DNA from 3 places in the Sporosarcina sp. YIM B06819 genome. Region 3 is predicted to be linked to each of the others. Evidence: riboswitches for the same ligand, from Rfam matches in the RefSeq annotation. Region 3 holds a riboswitch; each other region holds the start of a gene.
What was found. A riboswitch is a leader RNA that binds a small molecule or an ion and turns the genes downstream of it on or off. The one in region 3 is predicted to bind thiamine pyrophosphate.
Positions count from the first base shown of each region.

Region 1: it holds a riboswitch for thiamine pyrophosphate, as region 3 does, so the genes downstream of both, tenA (thiaminase II) here and thiT (energy-coupled thiamine transporter ThiT) in region 3, are expected to answer to the same signal.
Region 2: it holds a riboswitch for thiamine pyrophosphate, as region 3 does, so the genes downstream of both, R2B72_RS13675 (ABC transporter substrate-binding protein) here and thiT (energy-coupled thiamine transporter ThiT) in region 3, are expected to answer to the same signal.

Region 1 is NZ_JAWLIQ010000001.1:90,538-98,731, reverse strand. Features, by position in the region: gene R2B72_RS00540 (AAA family ATPase) at 1-147, opposite strand, end outside; gene R2B72_RS00535 (exonuclease SbcCD subunit D) at 144-1,301, opposite strand; TPP riboswitch at 1,453-1,556, shown strand; gene tenA (thiaminase II) at 1,703-2,395, shown strand; gene R2B72_RS00525 (ABC transporter ATP-binding protein) at 2,382-3,131, shown strand; gene R2B72_RS00520 (ABC transporter permease) at 3,128-3,868, shown strand; gene R2B72_RS00515 (ABC transporter substrate-binding protein) at 3,850-4,839, shown strand; gene R2B72_RS00510 (metal ABC transporter substrate-binding protein) at 4,886-5,818, opposite strand; gene R2B72_RS00505 (metal ABC transporter permease) at 5,852-6,709, opposite strand; gene R2B72_RS00500 (metal ABC transporter ATP-binding protein) at 6,709-7,449, opposite strand; gene R2B72_RS00495 (hypothetical protein) at 7,722-8,194, opposite strand, start outside.
Region 2 is NZ_JAWLIQ010000020.1:5,143-13,336, forward strand. Features, by position in the region: gene R2B72_RS13660 (ABC transporter ATP-binding protein) at 1-488, opposite strand, end outside; gene R2B72_RS13665 (ABC transporter permease) at 481-1,254, opposite strand; gene R2B72_RS13670 (MTH1187 family thiamine-binding protein) at 1,251-1,541, opposite strand; gene R2B72_RS13675 (ABC transporter substrate-binding protein) at 1,554-2,564, opposite strand; TPP riboswitch at 2,702-2,810, opposite strand; gene nagE (N-acetylglucosamine-specific PTS transporter subunit IIBC) at 3,117-4,562, opposite strand; gene R2B72_RS13685 (PRD domain-containing protein) at 4,639-5,457, opposite strand; gene R2B72_RS13690 (PTS glucose transporter subunit IIA) at 5,608-6,090, opposite strand; gene R2B72_RS13695 (VLRF1 family aeRF1-type release factor) at 6,445-7,239, shown strand; gene R2B72_RS13700 (LysM peptidoglycan-binding domain-containing protein) at 7,418-8,194, shown strand, end outside.
Region 3 is NZ_JAWLIQ010000013.1:89,359-97,552, reverse strand. Features, by position in the region: gene R2B72_RS10520 (GNAT family protein) at 1-388, opposite strand, end outside; gene R2B72_RS10515 (M3 family oligoendopeptidase) at 396-2,198, opposite strand; gene R2B72_RS10510 (tryptophan-rich sensory protein) at 2,466-3,200, shown strand; gene thiT (energy-coupled thiamine transporter ThiT) at 3,239-3,796, opposite strand; TPP riboswitch at 3,876-3,978, opposite strand; gene R2B72_RS10500 (DUF4870 domain-containing protein) at 4,087-4,434, shown strand; gene R2B72_RS10495 (hypothetical protein) at 4,498-4,614, shown strand; gene map (type I methionyl aminopeptidase) at 4,720-5,466, shown strand; gene R2B72_RS10485 (DEAD/DEAH box helicase) at 5,524-6,666, opposite strand; gene R2B72_RS10480 (aspartate/glutamate racemase family protein) at 6,767-7,468, opposite strand; gene R2B72_RS10475 (lipid II:glycine glycyltransferase FemX) at 7,725-8,194, opposite strand, start outside.

The DNA.
Region 1 (8,194 bases), on a different contig from region 3:
ACAAATCCCATCAAAAATCGTCGTTTTTCCGGCACCCGTTGCACCAGAAATCACAAACAGCCGATTGTCTTCTAGCTCTCTAAAATCAACGACTTCCGTCCCTTTATACGGTCCAAATGCTGTCATTGTTAATTGGATAGGTTTCATTGCGCAAGCCCCTCCTTGTGCATAACTTCGTGAAGCACTTGTGCAAACAGTTCTTCTGTTTCCGCATCCGCCGCTTCACCCTTCATTTCCTCGTAAAATGCTTTAAAAAGTGCCACATCATCCTGTTTTCCATGGTCAATCCGCTGTTCATTCTCTTCATTCCTTAACGGCATAAACATTTTCCGTTCAACATGCATTGCATTCGGATAGACCGACCGAACCTTTTCCATTGGGAATAAAACCGGCGTGTCATCTAGCAACTTAACGAATACATAATCTTCACTAATGGCATGCAATAAAATGTCCTCCATTGTGCCTTCCACTGTCCGCATATCATGCTGGGGTATCAGTTCCCGTTTTTCAACAACCACTTGTCCTTCAGCATCAAGTTCAACAACAAAAAATCCTTTGTTGTGATGTTGTTCTGAAATGGAATATTTCATGGGCGAACCTGCATAGCGAACAGTTTCATTCAACACATAATGCGCCTGATGTAAGTGACCGAGTGCTGTATAATGGAATGGCTCGAATAGATGTGCTGATACATATTCAGCGCCCCCAATAGCTAGCGGACGTTCCGAATCGCTCGTGTTCGCTTCACTTTCTCCGTGAGAAGTCACGAATGCATGTCCAACAAAAACATGACGCGCGTTTTCCTGCAAGTTTGCACAAATACTTTCTGTTACTTTTTTCATTGCATCATTATGATTGGAAATTGTGGCATCATCGTGAAGATGTTTCACAACGGAAGGGTCTGCAAACGGCACTAGGTGGAAATGAACTTCACCGAATTCATCCGACAGAACGACTGGCTCAATGTCCTTCGCCATTTGACCAGCAATATGATAACCGTTAGCCCGCATCAAACCGCTACCGAAGTTCAGCCTCCCCGGGCTATCATGATTGCCGCCGATTGCAAGAACAGGCGTCTTCAATTCTAGTATTATTTTTTCAAGTACCTCATCGAGCAACGCAACTGCCTCAGTTGGCGGTACTGCCCGGTCATACAAATCTCCTGCGATAATAACCGCATCTGGCTTCTCTTCTTTTATCGCTTCAATAAACTGATCCAGCACATAGCGCTGCCCATCTGTCATATAAACTCCTTGAACTAGTTTGCCTAAATGCCAATCCGCCGTATGGAAAAATTTCAATGTCTTGTCCCCTTTCGACCCTCTTTGCTACTACTTTACAGGACTAGGCCGAAAAAATGAATCCATTGCCACTTTTCCTCCTATTTCCATACTAATGGTTGACCTTGTGATTTACATATGCCTATAATGGGGGCAAGTCCAATTGCATAAGATCCACCGCTAGGGGTGCTCTAACAGAGCTGAGAGAGGCATGTGCCTTGACCCTTATAACTTGAACTGGTTAATACCAGCGTAAGGAAGAGGTGCTGACAAGAAATTCTGCCGGTCTATCTTCCGGATATTTTTGACTGTCCACAACCCACTTCTTCTTCAAGGAGTGGGTTTTTAACTTTATTCTTCCAAGTAAAGTTAAAGCCTCCGGCGGATTGATTGGATAAAAATAAAAAGGGAGTGTTTTAGTTATGAAATTTACTGACCGCTTGCTTGAAAAGACCTTACCAATCTGGAGACAGAATCATAGCCATCCATTTGTGCAAGGTATTGGTGATGGGACGCTCGATCCGGATAAATTTAGATTTTATATGGTGCAAGATTACTTGTATTTAATTGACTACGCAAAAGTGTTTGCGATTGGCGCTGTTAAAGCGGACGATTTGGAAACGATGGGCAAGTTTGCAACGCTACTTGATGGTACGTTGAACACCGAAATGGCCCTACACCGAAGCTATGCACAACGATTTGGTATTTCGGTACAAGAACTTGAAGCCGCAAAGCCGTCCCCTATTGTGCTTGCGTACACGCATTATATGTTGCATGTTTGCCAAAATGGGACAGTTGCAGAAGTCATTGCGGCATTGCTTCCTTGTGCGTGGAGTTATTGGGAAATTGGCAAGGAGCTGAATGCTATTCCAGGTGCCAAAGATCATCCGTTATACGGAGATTGGGTCCGCATGTATTCATCAGACGAATTCGGTGAACTCGCTAGTTGGTGCATCGAATTGATGGATAAAGCTGCGGCTGGTAAACCTGAACATGAACTGTTGAAACTCGAAGAAATTTTCCTTAATACGACACGTTTTGAATACATGTTCTGGGATATGGCAAACGACAAACAGATGTGGCCTGGAGAAAAAAGTTTTCATGTTGGCGTTTGACCGTATTTCATTTAATTATCCATCCGCTAGCAACATACTCGATGGACTGTCATTTACCATCCATCCTGGCGAATTCATTTCGATTGTCGGTGTGAGTGGCTCGGGAAAAAGTACGATTTTCCGCCTTGTTACCGGGTTGGATGAACCTACAGCAGGGACCATTTCACTTGCGGACAATCCAGACGGCAATCGCCTTGGAAAAGTAGGCTATATGCCACAACAAGATCTACTTCTACCGTGGCGAACCATTTTAGAAAATGCCTGCCTCCCACTTGAAATCTCAGGGATGGATAAGCAGCCCGCACGTGAACTGGTCCAGCCACTATTGCATGAATTTGGGCTTGCCGGAACAGAAGACCGTTATCCAGCCGAATTATCAGGTGGTATGAAACAGCGTGTAGCTTTTCTACGCGCAGTCTTGTCTGGCAATCCCTTACTACTGTTGGATGAACCTTTTTCAGCACTCGATGCCATCACACGGCTCTCCATGCAGGAATGGTTGATCGACCAATGGAAAAAGCGACAAGTTACGGTTTTATTCATAACCCATGATGTCGAAGAAGCCTTATTTCTATCCGATCGTATTTTTCTATTGAAAAATAAACCGGTCAATTCAATCGAAGAGATCGAAGTACCTCTTGCAAGACGACGAACACGTATTGATTTACATCATCCCGAAATGCTCGAACTGAAAGAGCGGTTGCTTAGTAATCTGCGGAGCGAGGTACACGTATGAAAAATACTTCTTCCCTTATGATTTTCATACTGTTCGTCTGTTTTTGGGAGCTAGGTGCACGCCTTTACGACAAACCGTTCATCCTGCCTTCTCCCATTCAAATCTTAGGTCGGTTTTGGGAGCTAAAGGAAGTATTATTACTGAATCATTTGCCAGCGACTTTGCTAACGATCATCATCGGGCTTATCATTTCAATCGTTGCAGGGTCCATAATAGCAGTGTGGATGTCTGCCAGTCCGGGCGTACGAAAGGCATTCTATCCGATTCTCATCGCATCCCAAATGATTCCCATTATCGCACTTGCACCTATTTTCGTTCTATGGTTCGGCTATACAATTTGGAGCAAGGTCGCTGTCACTGTACTCATCACCTTTTTCCCGATTACAGTGAATACATTTGATGGACTGGCATCCGGAAAAAAAGACATGCAGGAATTATTGTTAACAATGGGTGCTACAAAAAAAGATATTTTCTTGAAATATTCTGTCCCAACTGCTCTTCCTCATTTCTTTTCCGGGTTGAAAGTCGCGGTGACTTTAAGTGTAATTGGGGCAGCTATTGGAGAATGGCTCGGTGCGCAGGCCGGGCTCGGTTACTTTAGCCGTCGCATGATGACACAATTCGATGGCGCGGCAGTGTTCGCGCCGATTCTTGTACTCACGATCGTCGGCATTACTTTATTCATAGGCGTTACCATTATTGAAAATCGCATGTTAAAATGGAGGATAAAAAATTGAAGAAGATCACCTTATTGTTAACCGGCATTGCGCTTATTTTATTGGTTAGCGCGTGCAATAAAGAAGAAACCGAAAAAGTAAGTATTATGCTCGATTGGTATCCAAATGCAGTACATAGCTTCCTCTACGTCGCCGAAGAAAAAGGTTATTTTGCTGATGAAGGTATCGAACTGGATATTCAATTTCCAGCAAATCCGACCGACCCAATCAATCTTGCCGCTGCAGGAAAAGTAACAATGGGTATCACATATCAGCCGGATGTCATTATCGCACGCTCTGAACAGGACATCGGCGTAAAGTCCGTCGGCGTCCTCGTCCGCTCACCATTGAATCATGTTGCTTTTCTAAAAGAGAGTGGCATTGAGCGACCGAAAGATTTGGAAGGGAAAACAGTCGGCTATACTGGCATTCCTTTGAATGAAGCAATGCTTGAGACGATGATGGTTGCTGACGATGCTGACTACAGTAAAGTTAATATGGTAGATGTTGGTTTCGAGCTGAATTCTTCATTGATTTCAAAGAAAACGAACGCTGTCATCGGCGCATATATTAATCACGAAGTACCCTTACTAGAATATGAAGGATTTCCTACGGGCTATATCGACCCGACAGACTTCGGTGTACCTTCCTTTTACGAGCTAGTCGTCGTGACAAGTGATGATACTTGGAAGAAAGAACAGAAAAATATCGCAGCATTTTGGCGCGCAGCTGGAAAAGCTTTTGATGATATGGAAAAGGACCCGGAAGAAGCGCTATCTATTTTGCTAAAACACCAAGACGAAGCCAACTTCCCACTCGTTAAAGAAGTAGAAAAAGAGTCCCTCTCAATTCTTCTGCCGAAAATGAAGTCTCCTAGTACATTTGGTGAACAAGACGAAGAGACATGGAGAGTAACTGCCGATTGGATGAAGGCAACGGGTTTATTGAAAAAGGAAGCGAATCTTGAAGAGATTTTTGTGAATATGAACTAAAAAAAGCAGCTAGGACCTCAATTAAATGTGAGATCCTAGCTACTTTTTATTTCTTCAAACCACTATAAATCATATCCGTATTCCATTGTAGCAATTTGATATACGTGTCGCCATCTTCCCCTGGTGCTCCAAGAGAGTCTGTAAATATCTTGCCATGAATCGGTACTTTCGTTTCTCTTGATACCATCTCCATGCTTCGCGGATCAACGCTTGTTTCTAAAAATAGCGCCGGAACATCTTCCTCATTAATGATCGAGATGATGCTTGTTAGCTGTTCAGGCGTTCCTTCATTATGTGAATTAATTTCCCAAATGAAGGCCGCACGAACATCATACGCTGCAGTGAAATATTTGAAAGCCCCTTCACTCGTTACGAGGATACGCCGTTCTTCCGGAATCTGGCTCATCTTATCCATAATTTCCTCATGAACAACCTCAAGTTGGGCTATATAAGCATCTGCATTCTTAGTATAGCTATCCGCATTTTTAGGATCTACCTTTATTAAGGCATCCCGAACATTTTCTGCATATTTAATACCGTTACGCGCATCAAGCCATGCGTGAGGATCTTCTTCCCCTTTATGTTCCTTTGAATTCAGGAGCATCGGCACAACCCCTTCACTTACACGGAATACGGGTGCATCTTCCCCCGACTTGCCTGCCGTTTCCATCAATTTCGTAAACCAGGCATTACCTTCTTCTAAATTTAACCCGTTGTAAAATACAGCATCCGCATCTGTCGTCAACGCGACATCTGCTGGAAGTGGATCATATTGGTGAGGGTTCGATCCGATCGGTGCAAGACTATGTACCTGGACCAAATCCCCCCCCACATTGTTTACAATATCGTACACAATCGAATACGTAGCAACGACTTGCAATTTATCGCTTTTCTCTTTCGGTGCAGATGTGCCCTGGCCACATGCCGATACAATGGCTGCAATAGCCAGCATTGCAATCAGTAACATACTCTTTTTCATTCAATAACTTCCCCTCTTCATTTAGAATACCGCTTATAAGACGGCTGACTTTTGTCTATTTACTCGAATAGCTCGCAACAATAATCCTTGTTTTGGCGAGAAAATAAAGGCTGCGAAAAACAAAGCCGTGGCAACAAGAACAATCGTTGCACCCGACGCAAGATTATACGTAAAACTCAAGTACAAGCCGATGACCGCTGAAATCGTGCCGCATAATGCCGACAGGAAGATCATCGTGGACAATCGATCTGTCAGTAAATAAGCTGTCGATGCTGGTGTAATGAGCATTGCCACTACTAAAATAATTCCTACAGTCTGTAGCGATGCGACTGTCACAAGCGTCAACAACACCATTAGAAAATAGTGAATCAGCTTGTTCGGAAGACCGTACGCCTGCGACATAATTGGATCAAACGAACTGACGAGCAATTCTTTATAAAACAGAAACACGCTGACCAAGACAATGATGCCGACGATAAGTGTAATCCACATATCCGAAGGTCTAACAGCCAACACATTACCAAACAAAATATGATACAAATCTGTACTGCTTTTCAAGACTGTAATGAGAATAATCCCAACAGCAAATGCAGCTGTAAACATGATACCAATTGAAGAATCATTTTTTATACGGCTATTTTGATTGATAAAGCCGATTCCAATAGCTGTTAAAATACCCGTTGTTACAGCCCCGAAGAAGATATTAATACCCAGCATGAAGGAGATTGCGACACCTGGTAAAACCGCGTGAGAAATCGCATCCCCCATTAACGCCATCCCTCTTAAAATGATAAAACAACCGACAACGCCACTAATGATACCAACCATTACAGATGTAATCAGTGCTTTTTGAAGAAAACCATATTGCATAACCGCTTCGATAAATTGCATCATTTCGCCATCACCTCATCTAAAAAGGACAATTGTCCACCGTACGCACTGACTATATTTTTAGGTGTAAACACTTCTTTCACGCGGCCCTTCGCAATTAACTCTTTGTTTAACAACAGCAGTTCATCAAAATACTTTTCTGCTTTATTCAAATCATGGTGAACAACAATGATTGTTTTCCCGTCATCACGCAACTCTTTTAAAATATTGACAATCATTTCTTCACTCGTTGCATCAATTCCGACAAATGGTTCATCGAGTAAGAACAGGTCTGCTTGTTGCGCAAGGGCTCTGGCCAAGAAAACTCGCTGCTGCTGGCCGCCTGATAACTCGCCAATTTGCCGATTCTGAAACGCGACCATATCTACCTTTTCCAAGCATTTCAACGCCAATTCCTTCTCTTTCCGACCTGGTCTTTTAAAGATGCCAAGTGTCGGATACGTGCCAATCAGTACGGTATCTTTTACTGTAATCGGGAAATCCCAATCGATTGTGCTACGCTGCGGGACATAAGCGATTCGTTTACGCACCTCTTTCAGCGTAGAGCCCAGGATGGTTATATCGCCCTTGTCTTTCGGAATCAAATTGAGTAATGACTTGAGCAAAGTCGACTTCCCCGCCCCATTCGGTCCAATAATCCCAACTGATGTCCCTTCTGAAATTGTAAATCCGATATCTTGTAACACTTCTTTTCCGTAATACGACACATGTAAATTTGACACAGTCATTGCATTTTTCATTGCACGACACCTCCATATAGTTATTGATATGCAATAAGTTTCCTCAAGGCAACTTATATTGTAAATTTTTTTGCCCTCGGGAAACTTTATAGGCAAAAAAAATGAATGTGATAGTTCTTTCCCTTAGGAAACTTTCTATCTTCATAGTAAAAGATTCATGATGAAATGTAAAGCAAAAGTTTTTTCATGTCAGAAAATTATAGTGATAGACGCGAAACTCGACTACAAAAAAAAATGAGGACACCACTGTTACAGTATCCTCACTTCCCATTTTAAAGATCATTCAACGAAATAACTTCTCCTGTCACTGCATCCACCGCTTCCGCAGCATCAAGCAGTCCACACAATATATATTTCCCCGTCAGTTCATCATAAACATATGTCGGATCAAGCGTAATATACGGCACCATTTTCTCAAAAGCTTCGTCATGTGTAACAACTGCTTGTTCGGCTGGAGCAAACGTATCAAATATCTCCACCATCGCTCCATTATCTACAAAATTCAAAACAGACATAGTTTCTGGTTTGATAAACACAACAACTTTACGATTAAATACTGTCGAGTTTTCTGTCATACACCTACAATGCGCTTCAATGAAATTCTCTTGACGACGAAGTTCCGCAAGCCGCCATTTTCCCGATTCATGTGGGTATTCTGAACGTAAGACATCACGTACTACCCCTTTGCTGCGCTCAATTTGATGGTCTGTCAATAGTAATTTATCATCAGCGGCGACTTGACCAA
Region 2 (8,194 bases), on a different contig from region 3:
CGCGTGAATTCATCGAGTGCAGAGAATGGTTCGTCCAAGCAAATGATGGACTGAGGACTGTTTAGGCTACGAATAAAGGCGACGCGCTGCTTCATGCCGCCGGATAATTGGTGTGGATAAGCTTGCTCATAGCCACCTAGTCCTGCCTTGTCAATTAGCTCCAATGCAATTGCGGTATCTTTTTGCCCAGCAATTTCCGAGCTCAATAATACATTTTGTAAAATCGTTCGCCACGGGAACAAAGAAGGATTTTGTGGCATATAACTAATGTGGCCACGCGAGTTGTTAAGCGTGTTGCCATCCAGTATAATCTCGCCATGATCTGGTGGATATAAGCCGCCAATGAGTTGAAATAATGTACTTTTTCCACTGCCAGACGGCCCAACAATGGTTACAAATTCGCCTTCATCGACATGAAAGGATACATCTTTCAGTACGTGATGATTACCGTGAGATTTTGAAATCTGCTGTAATTGTAATTTACCCATTCGATGAATTCCCTCCTTGTCGTTGCCAACGGAATAGCCATTTTTCAATCCATGCAATAACGGCGAAAAAAGTTAAACTTAAAATCATAATTAGTAAAATCGCGACAAACACGCGATCTGTTTTAAAAGAAGATGAGGCTAGTGTCATATAGACACCGATTCCTTTATTGGCACCGAGCCATTCTGAAATGACAGCGCCCATGACGCTATAGGTAGCTGCAATTTTTAAACCGGAAAAGAGAGAGGGAAGGGCATAGGGCCATTGCAACTTCCAAAAAATTTGCCGATTTGTTGCCCCTGTCATTTTCATATAATGCAATAAATCTCGGTCCGTTTGCCGCAAACCATCTAATGCGGCGATGGTAATTGGGAAAAAGCACACGAGTACAATAATAATCACTTTCGGCAACATACCGAATCCGAACCAGATGACGAGCAAAGGTGCCAACACGATAATCGGAATGTTTTGCGATAATATCAGTAACGGATAAAGGGCTTCCTGTAACACGGGTAGACGGAATAGCACTATGGCAACAGCTAGGCCTACGATGACGCCAATCGCATAACCAGTAAGTGTGAGACGGATAGTCGATAAGATATGACCAGAATAATGCGTCCAACCATGAATGACTTCTTGCCATACTTGTGTAGGGACGGGGAGTAACCATGCTGGAATATCAAATAGGTGACCGGCTATTTCCCATAGGATAAGTAAAAGGATGATGACCAATGTTGGTCGCCATCCTTTTTTTAATAAGTGTTTCAACGGTATTTCTCCGTCAATTTGTCCATGGAAGCACCATCTGGCTTATAAAATATTTTTACTTGTGAAATGATACTTAGTGAACCGATTGCAACCATGCGCTCATTCATTTTTTGTACAATAGCGAGTAACTCCGTCAAGTTACCTTCCATTGTCGTTTCTAGTGGTGATACTTGGTAAGGGACTCCAGACTCATCAATGACCGCAATAGCAGCGTCGACGTAAGGAATCACATCTTCTCCATTGGGTGTTTTCGGTATGATTTGAATACTCAACAGTGCGTTTGTCATAGTAACGCCTCCTTATTTGGGTAGAAATTCATTGGTAAAAGCATCTTCTGCGATAAATTCGCCGTCTAGTAAATCATTGTCATTCATCCACTCAGCGTAGTTTTGCCAAGTGCTCAGCTGTTGCTCACCCCAACGCGGTGCGTCGTCTTGGTATCGCGAAGAAATCCATTGCTGGCTTGCTTTGACGAGTTCTTCATCTAGATCAGGAACCGCTTTCGATAAAATCGATGCTGCTTCATCTGGATTGGCAATGGCGAATTCGTAGCCTTGCGTAACGGCCTTAACAAAAGAACGAACAGTGTCTGGGTTGTTGCTAATCATTTTTTCACTTGTCGTAATGACAGGCGTATAATAGTCAAGCTTGTCCGAGAAATCTTTTAAGTACTGCATATTTAGGTCAACTCCACGCAGTTCGGCTTCGATGCCTGTCCAGGCATAGTAAATCCATGCGAAGTCAATATCACGTTCGACTGCTGTGAAGAAGTCAGAATTCCCCATGTTGATAAATTCAACTTGCTCGACATCTGCCTGTTCTTTGTTCATTAATGAAGAAATGACCGCTTGTTCAACGGGAGCACCCCAGCCCCCATAGGTTTTTCCTTCATAATCCTTCGGGGATTCAATGCCGTCTTTCTTCAAAGAAGCAAACCCTGACGTATTATGCTGGAGAATGGCTGCGATGGACACGATAGGAATTTCTTGTGCACGTGCTTCTGTCAGCGATTCTTGTGCGCCAATGCCAAATTGTGCTTTATCTGCTGCTACAAGCTGGTCAGCACCTGCTTCACCAGGTAGCATTATTTCCACATCAAGTCCTTGTTGTTTAAAAAAGCCTTTTTCCTGTGCGACGTACAAGCCAGTATGGTTTGTATTTGGGGTCCAATCGAGTACAAATCGGATTTTTTCTAACTCGCCGTCTTTCTTTGATTCATTGCCAGTATCGGCACTACATGCTGTTAATAAGACACTTAGCATGACGAACAGCCAAACTTTTCTCAACTCTATTCCTCCTCTTAAATTCATAGCAATTACGCGTGAACGGTTGTCGCGGAAATCAATTACGCCATGACGTAAATCCGTACTGAGGTTTTATGTGTATTCTACTGAATAAACGCAAAAATGCGTTCTCCGGGCAACCGAAGAACGCATAAACAATAGACATAGCTAATGAGTATGTTCCCTCCGCTGGTGTCAACCAGATCAGGTTCTAAGGGTCTATACTTTCTGAGTAAATCTCAACCAGCTTGACTGGTCCCCCCACATAATTGGAATCATATGAATTTTTTTTAGTAATACATCTACTACTCTGCCACATTCATGCGAAGGAAGCAAGTACCAAATAAATAGAAGGGGATAAGGAGTAGAAATACTCTATGTAAATCGCGGCACTACTAGGCAAATCCCTAGTCGGATGGGCGTCGTATTATTTTCCACCTTCCGCCGAAAGTGCCCCTTACGCGGGACAGAGATGTGCCGCCCCTCTGTGAATAGTAGTATATCCATTTTTGCTAGATAATATTCCATGGAATAGAAAAAAGGACCAGGTATGTGATGACCCGATCCTTCCGCATTTCATTATTTACGAATCTTCTTAATCTCGTCAGCTACAAACTGTACACTCGTTCCGATGATAACTTGAATACTATGGGATCCGACAATGTTGATGCCAGGTACACCTGTGCTTTTGATCTTCTTTTGATCAACTTTATCCATATCTTTTACTTCGATACGTAAGCGTGTTATACAATTATCGACAGAAGTAACGTTAGCGTCTCCGCCTAGACCGTCATAAATTGTTGCAGCCATACCTGAGTATTTATTGCCCCCAGCTGAAGCAACTGGTCCGTCTTCTTGGATATCCTCATCATCTTCACGACCAGGCGTTTTCAGGTTGAATTTGACGATTAGGAAACGGAAAATCACGTAGTAAATAACTGCAAACACTAAACCTTGGACGATTAACATATAAGGCTGGTTAGCAAGTGGGTTTCTTGAACTTAAGAACATATCGACAAAACCAGCACTAAATCCAAACCCTGATGTCCAATGGAATGAAGCAGCGATAAATAAAGATAGACCTGTTAAAGCAGCATGAACAATATAAAGTGCTGGAGCTAAGAACATAAATGCAAATTCAATTGGTTCAGTAACACCTGTAAAGAATGCAGCAAATCCTGCTGCTATCATCAATGATGCTGTTTGTTTTTTACGTTTTGTTTTTGCAGTATGGTACATAGCAAGAGCAGCAGCTGGTAAACCAAACATCATAATTGGGAAGAAACCAGCTTGGTACATACCCGTAACACCTTTTGTTCCTGTACCTGCCAAGAAGTTAGGGATATCATTAATACCTGCAACGTCAAACCAGAAAACAGAGTTCAATGCATGGTGTAAACCAGTAGGAATTAATAGACGGTTAAAGAAACCGTATAGTCCGGCACCGACAGCGCCTAGTCCACTGATTGCTTCACCGAAACTAACTAATCCAGTATAAACAACCGGCCAGATAAAGAATAGTGCAGCTGAAGCAACGACCATAGAAGCAGCAGTCATAATTGGTACTAAACGTTTACCACTAAAGAATGCTAATGCGGTTGGTAATTGTACTTGACTAAAACGATTGTACATGGCAGCTGCAATAAGACCAGAAATAATACCGATAAATTGGTTAGCAATTTTACCGAAAGCAGCGTTTACTTCGCCTGGATCAATACCGAGTAGCATAGATACTGTACCCGTTGACAGTAATGTTGTGACAACTAGGAATCCGACTAAACCACTTAATGCGGCAGAGCCGTCCTTATCCTTTGACATTCCAAGTGCTACCCCAACTGCAAATAGGATAGACATGTTATCGATAATTGAACCACCTGCTTTAATAAAGAAAGCAGCAGCAGCGTTACCAGCACCCCAACCGTCAGAGTCAATCCAGTACCCAATACCCATTAAAATAGCAGCAGCAGGTAACACGGCTACCGGTAGCATTAATGAACTTCCAAGCCTTTGGAAATATTTCATCATGATAAATCCACCCCTATTCATATTTTTTTAATTAAGTAGTTTAATATAATAGTAATATGATGACGAGTCATGTTGTTTACGGCTTTCGTAGCCGTTCAATATGCAGTGCAATATAGCCTAACTCTTGTTCTGGTAGTTCAACTCCATAATGTGTGACTAATTCCTTGGCGACCTCGACGGCGCAATTGAAGGAAAGCGAAAACTTCTTTTTAATCATAATTAGCATTTCCTCATCCATTGTATGAAGTCCATAATTATTCATTCTTGCTAAGGTAAAGCGGAGATGCGTGATGAGGCGATGGTAGGAAATATCATCCTCTTCAATCGTAATCGTTAAGTGTTTCTTGATCGACTGAACCATGTCTCGAATAATCGTTGTTTGCCGAACTGTGTCGTGTAAATCGCCTCCTTGTGGTTTCATCGTATGGATGTGCAGCGCTATAAAGGCTGCTTCGTCTTCAGGCATTTCTACCTGGCATTTTTCTTTTATATGTTTGAGTGCCCAAAGACCAATTTCAAATTCTCTTCTATAGAAGATTTTGATTTCATGTAACAGCTTATTGTTTAAATGAATCCCATCTCTTACTCTTTCAATGGCAAATGATAGATGATCGGTTAAGACAATATGAATATGTTCGTTTAACTTGGTACCCATATGATTTTCTGCGTATGTAATGATTTCCTCTGAGATGGTAAAGTGCTCTTCAGGAATCCGACTGAGCAGCTGCTGTAATTTGTCGTTTTCTCTCATGACAAAAATCTTTTCGATTTTGTCGGCATTGACGATATCGTTGCGTTTCTTATTGAAAGCGATTCCTGCACCAATCGCAATTTTCTCTCGCTCGTCTTCTAGGACAACAACTGCATTATTATTAAGGATCTTCTTTATCTTCATTTGAAATCACCTCCTTCTATTAATAGATTTAACTTTAAACAGCAGTGAATTCTACAACTATAAAGTAACGAGAGCCTCCAAAGTAGGTACCCAATTCCGTAAATAGCTAAACCTCTGCTGATTAAAGCTAAACCCTCCAGCGGAAGTGTCTTATTTGTTAGAAACAGTCATTAACAACGTTTTCCCCATGATGCCGTCATTTGCATGGACACATTGTACGTTTTTATCACTGCTATTCGTAATAATAATTGGCGTGATAATACTCTTGGCATGTTCACCAATATACACCCAATCGACTTCAATTAATGACTGTCCGAGTGATACTTGATCACCAGTTTCAACCAAAACTTTAAAGCCTTTACCTTGTAAAGAAACTGTTTCCAAGCCGATGTGAATCAAAAGTTCTGTTCCATCAGTTGTACGTAGGGCAATTGCGTGCTTTGTATCTGAAATTAAAACAACAGTTCCGTCAACAGGGGCATGAATATGTCCATTGGTAGGCATGATAGCAACGCCTTCCCCCATCATTTTTTGACTAAAGACTGGATCTGGCACTTGATCGAGTGAAATAATTTCTCCGTTAACAGGTGCAAAAATTTCTAGGTTACGTTTTTTGAATAGTTTTGATAGCATAGCGATTAGCTCCTTCATAGTCATCGGTGTCAAGATTCAAAGGACCTTATTCATTCTATTATGAAATGAAAAGGCGCAGAACATAAAAAGGCATGGAGGTAAATGGGATGGTTAAAAAACTCCATCCGTTGTTTACCACCATGCCTGATCGTATCAGTAACATGTGATCCGCTATTGAAACTCTATTTTGATGATAGCACTAAAAATATAAAAAAGCAATAGGGACGTTAAAAATTTTTCAATATTTAGTTTTTTTGTTGGTAATTAGTTATTCATTGCCGCAAGAATCGTTTTAGACATGGCGTGTGTGGGCATGCTAATAGCGTGTTCAAACTTAAGGAGGTTACTGAATGTATGTCAATAAGTAAAGAACTTCAAAGTCTAAAGGAATTTCAGTGTGAGGATCGTTGTGTGTTGAGCGCCTATGTCAATACGAATCCAGCTGATCCAGATCAGTTAAAAGGTGCATGGAGAATTCATTTGAAAAGTGGTTTGAAACGATTAGAGGAATATATCGTTGCTTCTAAAGATGATGCTGAGCTGCAGGCATTTAAAGAGGTTAAAGAAAAAGTCGTGAAAGAAATTGAGGATCATCAGCATGAATTACACAAGGGTGTCGTTATTTTTGCTTCGGAAAACCCGAGTTTGTGGTCTGTCCATTATGTACAAGTACATGTGCGGACGAGTTTTCATTGGGAAGATCGTCCTATTGTTGAAGAGATGGAGTATATGTATAAAGCATATCCAGAAGCGGGCATTGTTTTGCCGAGCTTTGGGGAAGTGCGGATACTAGATACGGCGATGGGTTTTTTGAATGACGAAATGATTTACGATTTTGAACCAAATCTTCAGGGGTGGGGTGATCGTAAAAGAGTGACAGATGATGACCACCCGGCAATTGGCAGTAGTAAAGTAGATGTAATGGAGCCCCGATTGAAAGAAAACTTGGGACGTTTTTATAAAGGGATGGGTGAGATTGTAGATAAATTGAAGAAGGAACGTGGTTGGAAGGAGATTCACGTGGCAGGTGAAGCGGAACTCGCAAATGCTTTTGCTGCAACTTTACGGGAAAAGCCGGCAAGCTGCGTTCACAAAAATTTGAACAATAGTAAACCTTACGAAGTACTCCATCAAATTTTCGAAAAATAATCGTGTTTTCAAAGAACTAACTTTCTCATTTCATAAGAGAGGGTTAGTTTTTTGTGTACTAGGTTATACGAATTCATTCAACAAGGCAGAACACCCTTCCCACTAGACGAATAACATAGCTATGGGTAGTGAAATGGGCTACGGTTTTATCTATTTTTAAAGAAGGGATGTGTGAGTGATGCAACATTTTTATATAGTTCGCCAGGGTGATACAGTAAATCATATCGCCAAGCGTTGGGAGCTACCTATAAAATCACTAATTGCGGCGAATAATTTGACGCCCCCGTATACACTCTCTATCGGTCAACAATTGTCAATGCCGCCTGGGGTCAATTTGTATCGTGTCCAGTCGGGTGATTCCGTGTATCGGATTGCCCAATATTATGGCATGTCAGTTGCGTTAATTGCCGAAGCAAATAAGTTAATGCCGCCGTATATTCTCCATGTCGGTCAATTATTAAATATTCCGCCTGGAGCTCCATATTATGTAGTGCAATCGGGGGATACATTGAATGATATAGCACGCCGTTTTAATGTGCTAACAGCAGGGCAGAGCAATCCCGAGCTGATTCAGCAAGTGAATGAACTGCCATCGACAACGATTCAAGTGGGGATGAAATTAACGATTCCCTATACTTTTGCAGGTGACTATGGATTTATGGCCTATACATCTAATCGTGGCGGACAGTTTGATATTTGGTTAAAGAATTTACGAACCGGTGAGCAAAAGCAACTTACAAATGCTTTAGGTGATGCTTTGTCGCAGCCGATTTGGTCGCAGGATTGCACTAGGATCGCATTTGTAGGGAAAAATAGGGTGCTCTATGTCATTTACGTTACGACCGGACTAATTGCAGGGATCGATCAGTTGGATGAAGGCGGAGATCATAGTATCGATTGGTCGCCGGATAGTTCAAGTGTGGCCTATACAGCCCGTGGCAACATTATGCTGTAT
Region 3 (8,194 bases):
GTAAGGCCATTTTTCCAAATGCGAAATTAGTGACAAGACGAACCGCTTCTGTTCCAAGTCCCCGCCCTATCTCTCTTTCATCAATCGAATAGCCCACGAAACCACTCGAAAAGGGCAGCCTTTTAATACTGTATAGCGAGATATGCCCAACTAACCTTCCTGAATTGGTATCGAAAATACCAAAGTTATATTCTCTTCTGTCTCGCATCTGATAAATGGACTCTCTAATTTTCTCCCTTTGAACAGCAACATTAAAATAACTCATTTCATGGCGTGGTTCAAAAACAGACCAATAGTCTTTATTAGCAGTAAGCAATTCCGTGAAGAGCGCCGCGTCTTCCTCTGTCAATATTCGCAAATAACAAGTTTTTCCTTCAAGCAAAATCAATAGCTATTCACCCTTTTACCGAAGTAAGTTCCAAGAACTCCTCAACGTCTTTCACACATAATGCTACTCCCTTTGCCCAAAACTCCTGCTGGGAAATATCCTCACCAAGATGTTTCATCGCAAGATCCTCAACACTCATTACCGCTGTGTCGCGTAGTAGCGCTATATATTTCTGCTCAAATCCTTGGCCTTCCTCCAACGCTTTAGCGTAAATGCTTAACGAGAACAAATAGCCAAATGTATAAGGGAAGTTATAGAACGGCGTACTTGTAATATAGAAATGGAGCTTTGATGCCCAGAAGTGTGGATGTGTTGCGTCCAGTGCCCCCCCGTAAGCTTCTTGCTGTGCTTCTGCCATCAAGTCGTTCAGTCTGTCTGCAGAAACAATGCCATTTTTTCTTTCCTCATAAAATCTTGTTTCAAATAAAAATCGCGCATGAATATTCATGAAAAATGCTACACTACGCTGAATTTTATCTTCTAACAATGCAATTTTCTCATCATTCGTTGCTGCTGCTTTCACAGCTGCATCCGCAACAATCATTTCCGCAAATGTCGATGCTGTTTCCGCAACGCCCATTGCATATTGCCGATTCATCCAATGAACCGGACGTAACGCATAAGAATGGAACGCATGACCAAGTTCATGGGCAAGCGTTGCAACATTCGACATCGTCCCACTATACGTCATGAAAATACGTGACTGCTCGGACATCGGCATACCCGTGCAGAAACCACCTGGTCGTTTGTTAGGGCGATCTTCCGCCTCAATCCAGCTGTCTTCAAATGCCTTTCTTGAGAACGCTTCTAGCTCAGGACCAAATTCTCCAAAATGTTGCAAGATGAATTGTGCACCTGCTTGGTAGTCCATCTTCTTCGTCGAAGCTGTCACAGGTGCATCCATGTCATACCAATTCATCATTTCCGTACCAAGCATTTTTGCTTTAACGTTCAAGTATTCTACAAATGGTGCTTTGCTAGCACTAATTGCGCTCCACATTGCATCTAGCGTTTCTTCGCTCATGCGGTTACGCAAAAGCGGCTCTTTCAAGACAGAGTCCCAGCCACGTTTCTTATATACCGCAAGTCTAAATCCTGCAAGACGATTTAGTGCAGAAGCAAAGAAATCTTCTTTCGCTCCCCATGCTTCTTCTAATGCTTCAAATGCCCGCTTTCGAACATCAGCATCCGCGTGTGAACTTAAATTATTAGCTTGCCCAACTGACAGTTCTTTTTCCATACCATCTATTTGGATTTTAATCTTTATATCTCGGACAAGTAAGTCATATAATTGTCCCCAGCCATGATAACCATCAACACTTAGGGCTGTGATTATACTTTCTTCCTCTTCAGATAATTTCAAAGCAGCTTCTTCGCGCCACTCATTAAGTACAAATGCAAATTCCTTCAGCTCATCCGATTCCATAAGCTCTTGCCATATATCCTCATTCGCTTTTGCCAGTGTTTGCTGAATATTCAACATCACTGTCGAGAACCTTGCGCTAAGCGTAGTCGTTTCCCCTTGGAGAATTAATGCTTTTTTATCTGTTGTATTAGCTGCTAGGAAACAGCCAATAACAGCACCTGCTTGTGACATGTTTAGCGCCACATCTTTTATCGAATCGATAAGATTTGCCACTTCGTTTGCCGCAACAGCTGACACTGGAATTTGAAATGCACGAGCTGCTTCTTCTAATGAACTGAGCTTTTCCTTCACATCATCCAGGTGCGTGCGCAATTGTGGCGACTCACTTCCACCTTCGAAAAATACATCCAGATCCCATACTTCAGAATACGTTTGTTGTGTCAACATTATTTCCCCCTTGGACCGTTCTAAATTTTCTAAAAACACCCTTTTATTATAACATGAAACTTCGGCAGAAATTAATCAATTGCGCCTTGGCGTAATTGTGTCCAAATTTCGAATTGCGCCCGCAGGACGCGGCGTTCTTAGTCTGAGTTCCCCTAATCAGCAGGGGGCTTCTGCTGATTCAAGTTAAATTGTGACGGAAACTTCATACTTTCTTTCGCAAGCTCGGCCTTTCCTATGTATACTATTCAATAGGAGGATTTGAATATGTATAGAATTATGATGATGACCCTTTCGCTCATTGCAGTTGTCCTTGTCAATGTAGCAGCAAATAGTACAACTTTTAACGGAAACACAACCGTAGAAATCGCAAATAGGTTACCAGTGCTTTTTATGCCAGCAGGATATACCTTTGCACTGTGGGCAATCATTTATGTGTTGCTCGGCTTCTGGCTGTACGGCTTTAGACACAATAACCTCAATGCTAACCAGACAATACAAAATTGGAGGGCTACCCTGTTTGTAGCTAGTTGTCTGCTCCATATCGTATGGCTTCTGCTTTGGCATTACGGCTTCTTTAATTGGACAATTGTCTTTATGGCACTACTACTTGCCGTGCTACTGGGCATTTATTTTTCCTATCCAAAGAAAGACAACCAATTGTTCGGCAGAATTCCGATTGCCATTAACCTTGGTTGGATTTTTGTAGTGACTATTGCTAATGTCAGTTATGTCCTGACACTACATGAATGGTCTGGTTGGGGACTAAGTGATCCATTATGGACAGTCATTTATTTGACCTTCGCTACTGCGATTGCATTCCATTTCCTATACCATCATGCTGATATAGCGCTCAGCAGTGTCTTCATGTGGGCATTTATAGGGATTGCAGTGAAAAACGGTGTGGATGAATTATTTGTTTCAGCTGCAGCACTGTTTCTAACAGCAGCCATTGCCGCCGTTATTTTTTTCAAAAGAAAACAGCTAACATCCGCTAAATAGAAAAATCGCCGTTCCTCCTTTGAGAAGAACGGCGATTTTTATTTAGGTTGAAGTAGACGTGGTGCTGATGTGAATAATAACGAGGCGACGATGGCTGATATGATAATTGCAGGAATCATATAACTGCCATTGTATACAAGTGAGTAAAGCCAAACCGGTTGCCCTTCGGGTGCATACGAACCAAAGAACACTATTCCCCCTATGAAATGGATGAGGTAGCGGAGTAATCCACCGATAATCGTCCCGACAACTATCGCCGTGACCATCGACCCTTTATTACTTTTCGCTTTGCTACTCAACAGCCAACCAAGTGTAACCGCCGCGACGCCAACCAGTGCGTAAGCTACAAAATAATCGAGTGTGGCTTGTATTGGATTCAAAATATAGCCACCCATTAGAGCCTGTAAAGAACCGGATACAAATCCCGTCAACATACCACCAAGAATCCCCCACCGAAATGCCATGACGATAATCGGCAACATTGACAATGTAACCGAGCCACCTTGTGGCATTTTGAAGCCGATTTGATCGAGCACAAATGAAATTGCCCCTAAAATGGCTACTTCTAATAAAAACTGCAGACGTTTACGATCCAAATTTCTTCCTCCTTCTAGTTGGCGTAGGAATGTGGGCATAAAAAAAGACATCCCGGATAGAATGGGACATCATAAATATGACGATTACCATCCACATCCCTACGCAAGAATAATCTTACAGGTTCGAAGGGTCAGGACAAATCGTCCAATCTCAGCCAAAATAGGCCCCCCTTGTGGTTCGAGTTATTCAATTATCTAGTTCATTGTATAAGATAGTGAATCTTTAAGCAAGATAATTAACAGGTATACTAATTAACCTAGTATAATTGATGGACAACGGAGGGATTCCTTTGCAAAATAATAAACTATTGGCTTCCTTATGCTATTTCAGTGTTTTTTTAGCCCCTTTACTTCTACCAGTCATTATTTATTTTGTTACTGATGACCGAGAAATTAAATTTCATGCTAAACGATCTCTTGTATCACATCTTGTTCCTGTTGTATTACTAATTGCAGGATTAATTATTTTTTCTTTTTCAATGTTTTCTTTTACAACCCGCATAAGTGGCATGTCCGGTGAAGACTTGGGGTTTGGTTTTTGGCAGCTAACCCCCTTTCTTTTCATGTTAATCTATGGGCTGCTGTTCATTATCATTGTGATTTGGAATGTCATTCAGGGCGTCAAGGTATTAAAATAAGGTTTAACACACTTGAAACACGGGAATTGACTAACAAATATTGTTCTTAGGAGTAGGATGAATTTGAATCTTGGTAAATTAGTTAAAACAGCTATTAAAGTCGCACCTATTGTCTATCCAATTGTACGAAAAATACTTACCAATAAGAAAAGTACAGATGTGAGGATTCCCAAAAAGTAATTCACCAACCTGCAAACTTTAAAATGGTTTGCAGGCTTTTTTCCGCGTTGCAATATGATATAGTGTAATATAGAAAAAACGAACGGCAGAAAGGATTTGTGCATAATGATTGCAAAAACTGAACAGGATATCGAAGCGTTAAAAAAAATCGGCAAAATCGTTGCGGAAATCCGCGAAGCACTCAAAGCAGCGACTGTTCCAGGTAAAACAACAAAGGAAATTGATGAACTCGGTGGACGTCTCTTTGAAGAAAAAGGTGCCGTTTCTGCACCAATCGATCAATACGATTTCCCTGGTTATACATGCATCAGTGTCAACAATGAAGTTGCCCATGGCATCCCAGGCGCTCGCGTTATTCAGGACGGCGACCTCGTCAATATTGACGTCTCTGGCTCTTACGGCGGCTATTTTGCCGACACAGGTATCTCTTTTGTTGTTGGAACACCTGATGAAAAAAAACAACAGCTTTGCGACGTGGCAAAAAGTGCCTTCGAGCTCGCTATGAAAAATGTCAAAGCAGGTTCTAGTCTTAATAGAATCGGTAAAGCTGTGGAGCGCGAAGCAAAAAATCACGGACTGACAGTTATTAAAAATTTAACGGGTCACGGCATTGGTAAATCTCTCCATGAAGAACCCCAACATATTTTAAACTATTTTGACCCATCCGATAAAACACTGCTAAAAGAAGGTATGGTTTTAGCTGTTGAGCCTTTCATCTCACAGAAAGCTGAGCATATTATCGAATTAGGTGACGGTTGGACATTCGTCACACCTGATAATTCCCTCGTTGCTCAAATCGAGCACACAGTAATTGTCACAAAAGGAGCACCAATTATTTTAACTGAAATCTAATCCGACAAAAGGGCTCCCCTCTGAATCCATACCGATTCACAGGAGAGCCCTTTTTCATTATTTCTTTTTAACATTGCCAACCGTCTTCGAGTTACCTTCTGTCAGCTGACCTTTATACCATACTTTCTGAACTGTTTTAATACCTTTAGTCAGTTTACGATAATCACGTTCTTCTGCATAGGACAACAACGTTAACACTTCTCCGTCTTCGCCTGCCCGTCCTGTTCGACCCGAACGGTGTAAGTATTGCTCAATCGTATGAGGCACGTCTACGTGGATAACATGCGTTAACCCTTCGATATCCAACCCACGTGCTGCAAGATCCGTCGCGATTAGTACACGTAACTCACCTTTACGGAAACTGTCCAATGTTTGCTGTCTCTCGAATTTCTTCATTTCGGAATGAAGAACCGCAATTGGTGCCTCGTTGTACTTGAGCTTCATTTCTTTCATCCGAAGCTGATCGACATTATTAATAAAGGCAAGAGCACGGATTCCTTTTAAATGAGAAATTCCTCGTAAGACGTCCGTCTTATCTCGTACATCGGTCTTCGCAAATGAATGGACGACTTTACCCGATTTCGGCATTTCTTCAGCACCGACTTGAATACGAACAGGATTATTCATAAATTTACTGGCAACTACTTCGATTTCCTCTGTAATAGTCGCAGATACAGCAATGACTTGTCTGTCTGGATTTGCTGCTTCAATCATATTTTTGACAACTACACGGTGATCACGTGATAGGAGCTGATCTCCTTCGTCCAGTACAATATGACGAATATCATACATTTTCAATTTCTTTACTTTCACAAGCTCAGCTAAACGACCTGGTGTTCCAACAACAATCGTCGGCTTTTTTTTCAAATGCTCAATTTGGCGTTGCATATTAGCCCCACCAATTAGTTGAGTAACAGTGACTCCTGTTCCTTCAACCCATTCCCTAATGACATTAACGATTTGCATCGACAGCTCCTGTGATGGCGTCATAATCAATGCTTGCGTCTGTTTTTTATCGCCATCCACCAATTGTAAAATCGGCAAGACAAAAGCCAATGTCTTACCCGAACCTGTCGGTGACTCCGCAACGATATCTTTACCTGCCAACATCTCTGGAATCAATTTTGTTTGGATTGGCATTTCGTGCTCGAACTTCCACTTATTTTTGAACTGATCATCCATTTTTTCTAAGAAGGACATTCTTATCCCCACCTTCACTCTAGTCTTTTCAGTGTATCACATCTGCCCGTACTAATGATAAAAACGCCTAGAAGCAACGATTCGCCTCCAGACGTCTTATTTACTTTTTAACGGTATGGCCACATCTTTCAATCGCCGTTTCTGCAAGAACAAGTAGCGAATCAATGCACTCATCGCCAAGGCCAAGTTCCTGTCGAACAACCGATAATTCTGTACAGCCAAGAATTACTTTATCACACCCTGCTTGATCCATCGCACCTTTAATGATGAACCACTTCTCACTATTAGCCGGTTTTCCCGCCTTCACATCATCATAAATGAGTGACATGACGACAGACTGAATATGCGCATCAGGTATAATCGGTGTCATCCCGTACCGTTCACAGGCCGATTGATATACGCCCGTTGTAATCGTTCCCGTTGTCCCTAAAATACCCACACGCTTGGCGCCGCCTTGTGCAGCCCTGGCCGCAGTCTCCCCAATCATATCGATAACAGGAAGATTTGTTCCCTCCTCGATTTGTCCAAAAAAGGAGTGCGCTGTATTGCAAGGAATAGCTAGAATTTCTGCGCCTGCCACCGTCAGCCGTTGTGCATCTGATAGGATAACCGGCACTGGATCCTCTTCACTTTCCCCTAATATAAAAGCTGTACGATCGGGAATATGTGGATTATTGGTAATGATCATATCTACATGATCTTGGTCTTTTTCTGCCTCTGTCAAGCGGACAATCATTTCGCCTATCAACATTGTAGCAAGTGGCCCCACGCCACCGATGATACCTAACGTTTTCTTTTCCATATACTTGTCAAAACCTTCACTTATAAATTTCCTTCATCAATTGCGCCTTGGCGTAATTGCGTCGGGATTTTGAATTGGGGCCTACAGGAAGTAGGTCATGCAGTCGTTGCCGCAGGACGCGGCGATTTTAGACTGCGTTCTTAAATTAACTCCCCTCAAAATCCCTGACATCCGCCGGAGGCTTGACAAGGAGAAATTGAACTTCATTTCTCCCCAATCAGCAGGGAGTTTGAGCTTCCAGCTGATTCAAGTCAAGTCATTGCTGATTTGGTTTCTTACGCAGACGCTTCACCATCGGAATGACCTTTTCTAAGATGTTATACATCAACGGTTTATATACTTTGTCAATCTCTCCAATATACTCAGTTGGACCGTCTTTATCACAAAAACTTTTTTTGAAAATATACAATCCATCCGACACTTCAAAAAAACCACCGAAATCATATTGGGTAGCACCCATTTCGATACCCCATTTTATCATTTCATAATTCATAATGTGATTGGGATTCAAATTCCGTTTGACATTCGTACTTCCAGCGTACAGATAGTACATTTTGCCGTGGTAATTGATAGTCAATGCCCCCGCTAAAATGTCTTCCTCATGATAAGCAATATAAACTCTTGCTTCTTCATATGAATCACGGATTTTCTTGAAATAGTCCACTGAGCGCGTCGTTATATTATTGCGTTCCGACATCGTTCGATACGTCTCATAAAACAGTTCAA